2 regions of the Paraburkholderia sp. BL10I2N1 genome follow, and region 2 is predicted to be linked to the other one. Evidence: riboswitches for the same ligand, from Rfam matches in the RefSeq annotation. Region 2 holds a riboswitch; the other holds the start of a gene.

The links. A riboswitch is a leader RNA that binds a small molecule or an ion and turns the genes downstream of it on or off. The one in region 2 is predicted to bind glycine.
Region 1: it holds a riboswitch for glycine, as region 2 does, so the genes downstream of both, B0G77_RS24315 (D-amino acid dehydrogenase) here and gcvT (glycine cleavage system aminomethyltransferase GcvT) in region 2, are expected to answer to the same signal.

The regions. Positions count from the first base shown of each region.
Region 1 covers NZ_SNWA01000002.1:536,748-541,085, reverse strand. Annotated here, with positions in the region: rRNA gene B0G77_RS24325 (23S ribosomal RNA) at 1-678, shown strand, start outside; rRNA gene rrf (5S ribosomal RNA) at 893-1,006, shown strand; gene B0G77_RS24315 (D-amino acid dehydrogenase) at 1,223-2,449, opposite strand; glycine riboswitch at 2,601-2,697, opposite strand; gene B0G77_RS24310 (HAD family phosphatase) at 2,851-3,465, opposite strand; gene B0G77_RS24305 (NADP-dependent glyceraldehyde-3-phosphate dehydrogenase) at 3,789-4,338, shown strand, end outside.
Region 2 covers NZ_SNWA01000001.1:1,358,594-1,362,931, forward strand. Annotated here, with positions in the region: gene B0G77_RS06420 (oxidoreductase) at 105-1,154, shown strand; gene B0G77_RS06425 (hypothetical protein) at 1,304-1,651, shown strand; glycine riboswitch at 1,819-1,921, shown strand; glycine riboswitch at 1,955-2,097, shown strand; gene gcvT (glycine cleavage system aminomethyltransferase GcvT) at 2,178-3,296, shown strand; gene gcvH (glycine cleavage system protein GcvH) at 3,360-3,740, shown strand; gene gcvP (aminomethyl-transferring glycine dehydrogenase) at 3,818-4,338, shown strand, end outside.

The sequences.
Region 1 (4,338 bases), on a different contig from region 2:
AGTGCATGGTAGGCAGTTTGACTGGGGCGGTCTCCTCCCAAAGTGTAACGGAGGAGTACGAAGGTACGCTAGGTACGGTCGGAAATCGTGCTGATAGTGCAATGGCATAAGCGTGCTTAACTGCGAGACCGACAAGTCGAGCAGGTGCGAAAGCAGGTCATAGTGATCCGGTGGTTCTGTATGGAAGGGCCATCGCTCAACGGATAAAAGGTACTCTGGGGATAACAGGCTGATACCGCCCAAGAGTTCATATCGACGGCGGTGTTTGGCACCTCGATGTCGGCTCATCTCATCCTGGGGCTGTAGCCGGTCCCAAGGGTATGGCTGTTCGCCATTTAAAGAGGTACGTGAGCTGGGTTTAAAACGTCGTGAGACAGTTTGGTCCCTATCTGCCGTGGGCGCTGGATATTTGAAGGGGGCTGCTCCTAGTACGAGAGGACCGGAGTGGACGAACCTCTGGTGTACCGGTTGTCACGCCAGTGGCATCGCCGGGTAGCTATGTTCGGAAGAGATAACCGCTGAAAGCATCTAAGCGGGAAACTCGCCTTAAGATGAGATATCCCCGGGGCTTCGAGCCCCTTGAAGGGTCGTTCAAGACCAGGACGTTGATAGGTCAGGTGTGGAAGCGCAGTAATGCGTTAAGCTAACTGATACTAATTGCCCGTAAGGCTTGATCCTATAACCAGTGTGTTTTGTGTCGATCAATGTTAGCGCTTCAGCGCTTACAGTGATCCCACCCCCGAAGGGGGTAACGCGCTCAGGTTGAGACCGGTGTTGTGCCCGACACATCACAGCCCGCATCCCGCTGATGAGCCATCATCGGCAACTACTTCTTCCCGATTGGTTGTGCTGCCCCGGGCCCAGAACCCCCGCAGCGCGACAACAAGTCATGCCTGATGACCATAGCGTGTCGGTACCACCCCTTCCCATCCCGAACAGGACCGTGAAACGACTCCACGCCGATGATAGTGCGGATTGCCCGTGTGAAAGTAGGTAATCGTCAGGCTCCCCTGCAGCACCAGAAACCCCACCCCGAAAAGGTGGGGTTTCTGCGTTTACACACCCTGCCCGCAGCAGCAGTGCATACGGCACCATGCAGCGTGCAGCACTGCGCAGGCCTCCTCCACGCACCGACGCTCCGTCGCAGGAAGGGGGTTTCCCTCCCTCGCGCAGTCCTCACTTTCCGCGCGGATGTGCCCCACGCGGTCCAGTGAAGATCGCGTTACCTCCTCACCGAGCGCTCGATCGAATCAGTCACCGACGCAGCCGTTGCAGCTGATAACGTCCACCCAAGATGCCCGTGTCCGGTGTTGTAGAACACGCCGCGTCGACGACCCTGGCCCACTTTGGGCAACATGCCTGGCAACATTGGGCGCAAGCCTGCCCACGGAATCACGCGCGATGTCGCCGCTTCGGGAAAGTAGCGGCGGGTCCACTGGACGAGCGGCGCGATGCGATCCGCACGGATATCGCGGTTGAAGCCGTTGATTTCCGCCGTGCCTGCCACGCGAAAACGATCGGTACCGAGACGGCTCGTGACGATCTTTGCGCTGTCATCGAGCAGGCTGACCCATGGCGCCGCCTGACGGCTCTTGTCGTCGTCGAGGCACACGGTAATCGAATAGCCCTTCACCGGGTAGACGTTGACGTGATCCCCAAGCATCGCCGCAAACTCGCGGCTCTTCACACCTGCGCATACAACGATCTGATCGAACGTGCCGCTGAGCGATTCGTGGTCGCGGCGCACATCGATAAGGAATCTGCCGTTGGTGCCTGGGCTGATCGACACGATTTCGGTGTCATAGTTGAATTCGACGCCATGCCGCACACACGCCTGCGCCAACCCGCGAGTGAATTTATGGATGTCGCCGGTCGAGTCGGACGGTGTGAAAAAACCGCCATGAAACTCGTCCTGCAATGCAGGTTCCAGCGTGCGGATTTCTTCGTTCGTCACAGGGTGGCGATCCAGGCCGCCTTCGCGCAGCAGCGCATTCACCCTGTTTGCGGCTTCAAAATCCTTGCGGTTCTTGTAGATGTGCAGAATGCCGCGACGTTCCAGATCGAAGTCGATTCCCTCGCGCGCTGCGATCGAAAACAGATGCTCGCGCGCGGCAATCGCAAGGCGCACCGTTTCGACGGTGTTGGCGCGATAGTTCGGAATCTGTCGAAGGAACTCACCCATCCACGAGTATTTGTGCCACGTGGGCAAAGGATTGAGCAGCAACGGGGCGTCGCGCCTGAGCATCCAGCGCAGGCCTTTAAGCACGGTCGTGGCACTGTTCCAGACTTCGGCGTTACTGGCCGATAGCTGGCCGCCGTTGGCGAACGACGTTTCCATGGCCGCGTAGCGATGACGTTCGAATACGGTGACTTCGAAGCCGCGTTGCGCGAGGGCGTAAGCGGTCGTGACGCCGGTAATCCCGGCGCCGATGAGGGCGATTCGTGACATGACAGGGTCCAGATTGAATTGAGCATCGCCGGTGTTGCTTCGGTTCCAGCGTCGATGCCCCATCTGTCCCTGTACCTGAGAGTTTCTTTCCTGCCATGCACGCAGGAAATCCCCTTCGGTGGGCGCGTTTATAGCGCCGCTCTCCAGATGTTCTGGCTACGCGGTCCTTTTGCCTGAGAGTTTCCGGGGCGGTTGCTCCGTCGGCGCCGTCAGATGAATCTTCTGACGATCTCTCCCGCGCTACCTTGCAGAACGTGACGACAATAGCCTTCGAAAAATCCCTGTGCAAGCTTTTTATGTTTCGTTTCGGTGCAGGGAGGAGCAGGGCGGGGGCTTAGCCGCTGCGTTCTCGTGCGCCGTGGCCGCTTCTGATGAATCAAGGCGCTACCTTGCCAGGACGTCTACATCAGTTGTCGACGCTCCAGTTCTTCCGATAGAGAATCGGCGCTGACGAACCTGTATCCGTGAAGGCCGGCGTTGATTGCCCCGGCCACGTTTGCTTCGGCGTCGTCGATGAAAAGTGTTTCGGCTGTGCCAGCGCCAAGATGTTCAAGACAGCCCAGATAGGCGCGTGCCGCGGGTTTCGCCGCGCCGAACGAGGCGGAAACGCACACGTGAGGGCCAAAGAGGGCAGCGACCTCAGGACTCAGAAATTCGATATTGTCCGCGACGAGACGGCAGTTGTTGGTAAGCACCGCAATCCTGCGCTTCGCTGACACTTTTTCCGCGAGCGCAAGCACTTCAGCGTTGGGCAATATCGATGCGCGGCGAGCGATCAACCAGTCGTCGCGGGTGATGCGGCAGCCGAGGAGGTCGCCCAGCGCTGTCAGATATTCGTCGTCGGTGATGAGGCCCGCGTCGGCACGCGCTTCCAGCCCGGATTCCCAGATCGCGTGGCGCACCACGTCGGGCGTCTGGCCCGAGACGGCCGACAGGTGATCGACGCGCGCGGAGCGGTCGCTCAGGGAGAGAACGCCCTCCATGTCGAACAGGACGAGTGAGATCGATGCTGTCATGCTGTGGGACCGTGCGTCGAAGCGTCCAGAATCTGAAAGCCATCTGACGATGCGTGTCCAGACGGCTGGAATTCGTATTGTGCCCTGGCGAGTCGATGATCTGGCCGGTACTGTTGTTGAACCCCGATCGGGACTGCCGTCTTTGCGGGGGCCAGGCAGCGACCCGGTGCGCCGGCTGCGACGGATAAGAACAGGCGTGCAGTTTTGACCAGCATCGCAATCTTGAGTACCTTTGACATGCCCGAGAAGCTCAATCGAGACCTCGTGGGTCCTTGTGCTGCATTCAGGTGACTGCGGGGCGTCGGACCACTGAAGAGGAAGCCATGTCGACCATCGACTATGAAAGCCTGCAGGAACTGTTTCCGTCCGCTGATGAGGTACCGGTAGAGGCTCGGCTGTCGTCGCCGATCCACCAGCGCGCGTCACTCGTGGACGGCGAACTCAGATCGTGGGACGGCACATGCAAAACCGTGTTGTCTCCGGTCTGCGTAAGGCAGCCTGACGGAGACGTGCAGCAGGTTGAAATTGGCAGCTACCCGGTGATGGGGGAAGTGGAAAGCGACGCGGCGCTCGACGCCGCGGTGCGCGCCTACGACTCGGGCCGCGGCGAATGGCCGACGATGACCGTGACCCGGCGCATCGCGTGCATGCAGGACTTCATCAAGCGCATGGTTGCGCAGCGCGCGCAGATCGTGAACCTGATCATGTGGGAGATCGGCAAGAGCCTCGCGGACTCTCAAAAGGAGTTCGATCGCACGGTCACTTACATGGTGGCCACGATCGATGCGCTCAAAGACCTGGACAACAGCAACTCGCGCTTTGTGATCGCCGAGGGCACCATTGGCCTGATCCGGCGCACGCCGCTAGGCGTCG
Region 2 (4,338 bases):
CGCGCCTTCATCGAGAGTGCCCCCGGACCGGCGCCTGCCCGTGCCACAATTAGGGCGTTGCGCGCCGCCCCCGCCGCGCGCCGTTTTTTGCAGGAAGAGCTTGCATGACTTCATCGCTGAAAACCGGTCTGATGGGCTACGGATTCGCCGGCGCGACGTTCCACGCGCCCGTCATCGACAATTGCGGCCGCGCGAGCGTCGCGGCGATCGCAACGGGCCAGCCGGACAAGGCCCGTGCCGATTATCCCCAGGCGGCGATCGTGCCGGACCTCGACGCACTGCTCGCGCTCACCGACATCGAATGCGTCGTCATTGCGACGCCCAATGACACGCATTTCGACATGGCGAAGCGGGTGCTCGAAGCGGGCAAACATGTGGTGGTCGACAAGCCCGTCACGTTGACTGCAGCCGAAGCCCGCACCCTCGCCGACCTCGCACGTCAGAAAAATCTCGTGTTCGCCCCCTTCCACAACCGGCGCTGGGATGGCGACTTCCTGACCGTGCGCGATCTCGTCGCAGGCGGCGAGCTTGGCCGGATCACGCATTACGAGTCGCATTTCGACCGCTTCCGCCCGTACGTCCGGCAGCGCTGGCGCGAGGACGCGACGCGCGGTGGCGGTTTGCTGTTCGATCTCGGCCCGCATCTGATCGACCAGGCGCTGACGCTCTTCGGCGTGCCGCAGACGGTGAACGCGACCGTGAAAATCCATCGCGACGAAGGCAGCGCGCCGGACTACGTTCATCTGCAACTCGGCTATGCGGAGCACGAAGTGGTGCTGCATGCGAGCGCCCTGGCGGCCATCGCGCCGCCACGTTTCGCGATCCACGGCACGCGCGGCAGCTATGTGAAGCACGGCCTCGACACCCAGGAAGACCAGCTGAAGGCGGGGCTGCGGCCGGGCCATGTCGAGTTTGGCGCCGGCAACGAGCCGGGCGTGCTGCGCCTGCTCGACGGCGATCAGGAAGTCGAACGCCCGCTGCCGACGCGCGACGGCGCGTACGCCGATTTCTACCGCTCGCTCGCGGCGACGATCCACGACGGCGTGCCGTTCCCGGTCAGCGCCGGGGATGCGGTCGACGTCATGACGATCATTGAGCTGGCCAACCAGAGCGCCGAAGAAGGTCGTCGGCTGCCGTTCAGCCGCGCAGGGTGATGCGTCCGGCGGGGGTGTCGCATGAGCATCGCCTGAGCACCACCCGACGATCCCGCAAGGAATCAATCGCTACAAACGAGCCGGGCAGTCATCGAACGAGGCGGGCCCGGCGTTCTAGACCGTATCAACTCAATTAAAGGGAGAATGGAATGCCTCGTTTGCTTCGCGCACTCGCCTGCTGCGCGCTGGTTTGCTCACTGGCTGCGTGCGTTGTCACTCCGCAGCAGACCGCCCAGCCGCGCCCTAATGGACACGAAATGGCGGTGCAGCGCTTCGATCAGGTCAATGAACGCATCGATAACCTGAGCCACCGCGTCGACGTGCGGGTGAATCAGGGCTACTATCCGCCGCCCCAAGGTGGCGCATTCCATCACCGCCTCGACGTGATCCGCCAGGAAGCACACGACATGGCGACGCAACACGGCGGCGGCCTGTCCGGCGACGAACAGCGCGTCCTGAATCAGGAACTCGATTCCGCGGCACACGCAATCGGCTAAAAATGCCTGATTGCTGCACGGCAGCTTAAGGAAGGGCGCGAGGCACTCCTCGCGCCCTTTTTCGTTCCCGCTACAGGCGCGATTTTTGACGCAGTCGCCGGCTCACGCACCGCCCACGCGCCCCACGTGTCGCAATTTGACAAGCCCCGGGGCCTCGCGTACATTCGCCGCACGCGTCGGGAGAGCGCGCCGTCTGTTGTTCACACGCAGCCAGCGCCGCCGAAGGGGCACACCCGCAAACTCTCAGGCAAAAGGACCGACCGCGTCGAAGAACCCGTCTGCAACGCAATGGCAGGCACCGGTTTTTCGCACTCTGGAGAGCGGCAGTAGCCCGTCGTGATAAGACCGGCAGGCTGCCCACCGAAGGGGCGCGCGTTCGTCGTCGCCGGTCAACGACCGGCTCACGGCAGCGCAATCTCTCAGGTATCGAGGACAGAGGGGTCATGCATCGAATCGCTCGCAGGCACGAGGCCGCGAGGATTTTCGCCGCATGGCCTTTTTTGTTTCGCGAGACGCCCGAGGCCCCATGACCGAACTCAAACACACCCCGCTCCACGCCACCCACCGCGCGCTGAACGCGCGCATGGTCGATTTCGGCGGCTGGGACATGCCCGTCAACTACGGCTCGCAGATCGACGAACACCGCGCGGTGCGTACCGATGCGGGCATGTTCGACGTGTCGCACATGTGCGTCGTCGACTTCACGGGCGAGCGGGTGCGTGCCTTCTTCGAATTCGCGCTCGCGAACAACGTCGCCAAACTGCAGACGCCGGGCCGCGCGCTCTATTCGTGTCTGTTGAACCCGAACGGTGGCGTGATCGACGATCTGATCGTGTACTACTTCGGCGAAGACCACTTCCGCGTGGTCGTCAACGCCGGCACGGCGGACAAGGACATCGCCTGGTTCAACCAGCTCAATGCCGAAGGCGGCTACGGTCTGACGATTGCGCCGCGCCGCGACTTCGCGATCGTCGCCGTACAAGGTCCGAACGCCCGCGAAAAAGTCTGGCAAACCGTACCGGACGCGCGCGCCGCCACCGAATCGCTGAAACCCTTCAATGCAGCACGCGTCGCCGATACGGCTTTTGGCGAGCTGACCGTCGCCCGCACCGGTTACACCGGCGAAGACGGCTTCGAAGTCATCGTCCCGGCCACCCACGTCGAAGCGCTGTGGAACGCGCTTGCCGGCAACGGCGTGCGCCCGGCGGGCCTCGGCGCGCGCGACACGCTGCGCCTCGAAGCAGGCATGAATCTGTACGGCCAGGACATGGACGACGACGTCTCGCCGCTCGACGCCGGCCTCGCGTGGACGGTCGATCTGGTGAACCCGCGCAATTTCGTCGGCCGCTCGAAACTGGAGGCTGAAGGCTCGCAAGCGGCGTTCGTCGGCCTGATCCTGCAGAAGGAAAACGGCAAGGCAGGCGGCGTGTTGCGCGCCCATCAGAAGGTCGTCACGCCCTACGGCGACGGTGAAATCACGAGCGGCACGTTCTCGCCGACCATGCAGGAATCGATCGCCTTCGCGCGCGTGCCGAAGGGTGTGCAGCCGGGCGACGTCGTCCACGTGCAGATCCGCGACAAAGCCCTGCCCGCAAGCGTGGTAAAACTGCCATTCGTGCGCAATGGCAAAGTGCTCGTCGCCTGAGCCGGACCGGCGCGCGCGTCCCCCTTTTCCAGCAATACAAACAATACGCAACAGGAGCATCCGATGAGCATCCCGGCCGATCTGAAATACACCGAATCGCACGAATGGGTCCGCACTGAAGCGGACGGCACACTGACGGTCGGCATCACCGACCACGCGCAGGAAGCGCTCGGCGACATCGTTTTCCTCGAACTGCCGGAAGCCGGCAAGACCGTCGCCGCCGGCGACGCCGTCGCGGTGATCGAGTCGGTGAAAGCCGCCTCGGACATCTACGCACCGGTCGCAGGCGAGATCGTCGAAGCGAATACTTCGCTCGCCGACACGCCGGACTCCGTCAACGGCGCACCGTACGAAAGCTGGCTCTTCAAGATCAAGCCGGCCGCTGGCGCTGCCACCGACCGTCTGATCGACGCCGACGCCTACTCGAAGTCCATCGGCGCGTAATTCTTTAACCGTCAGGTGCGGCCTCCACCCGGCTGGCCGGTCCAGCACACGGGACGGCCGCACCACCAGGAACACCCATGAAGCTCGAACACCCGGATCGTCTGATGAACCGCACCCCTCTCTCGCTCGCCGCGCTCGAAGTGCACGACGCCTTCGCCGAACGGCACATCGGCCCGGATTCCGCCGATCAGCAGGCGATGCTCGAAGCGCTCGGCTTCGCATCGCGCGCCGCGCTGATCGACGCGGTCATTCCGAAGACGATCCGCCGCAGCGAACCGCTGCCGCTCGGCCCCTTCGCCCAGCCGAAGAGCGAAGCCGAAGCGCTGGCCGCGCTGCGCGATCTGGCGGACAAGAACCAGGTGTTCCGCTCCTACATCGGCCAGGGTTACTACAACGCGCACACGCCGACGGTAATTCTGCGCAACGTGCTCGAAAATCCGGCGTGGTACACCGCGTACACGCCGTACCAGCCGGAAATCTCACAAGGCCGTCTGGAAGCGCTGCTGAACTTCCAGCAGATGATCATCGACCTGACCGGCCTGTCGATTTCCAACGCCTCGCTGCTCGACGAGGCCACCGCCGCCGCCGAAGCGATGAC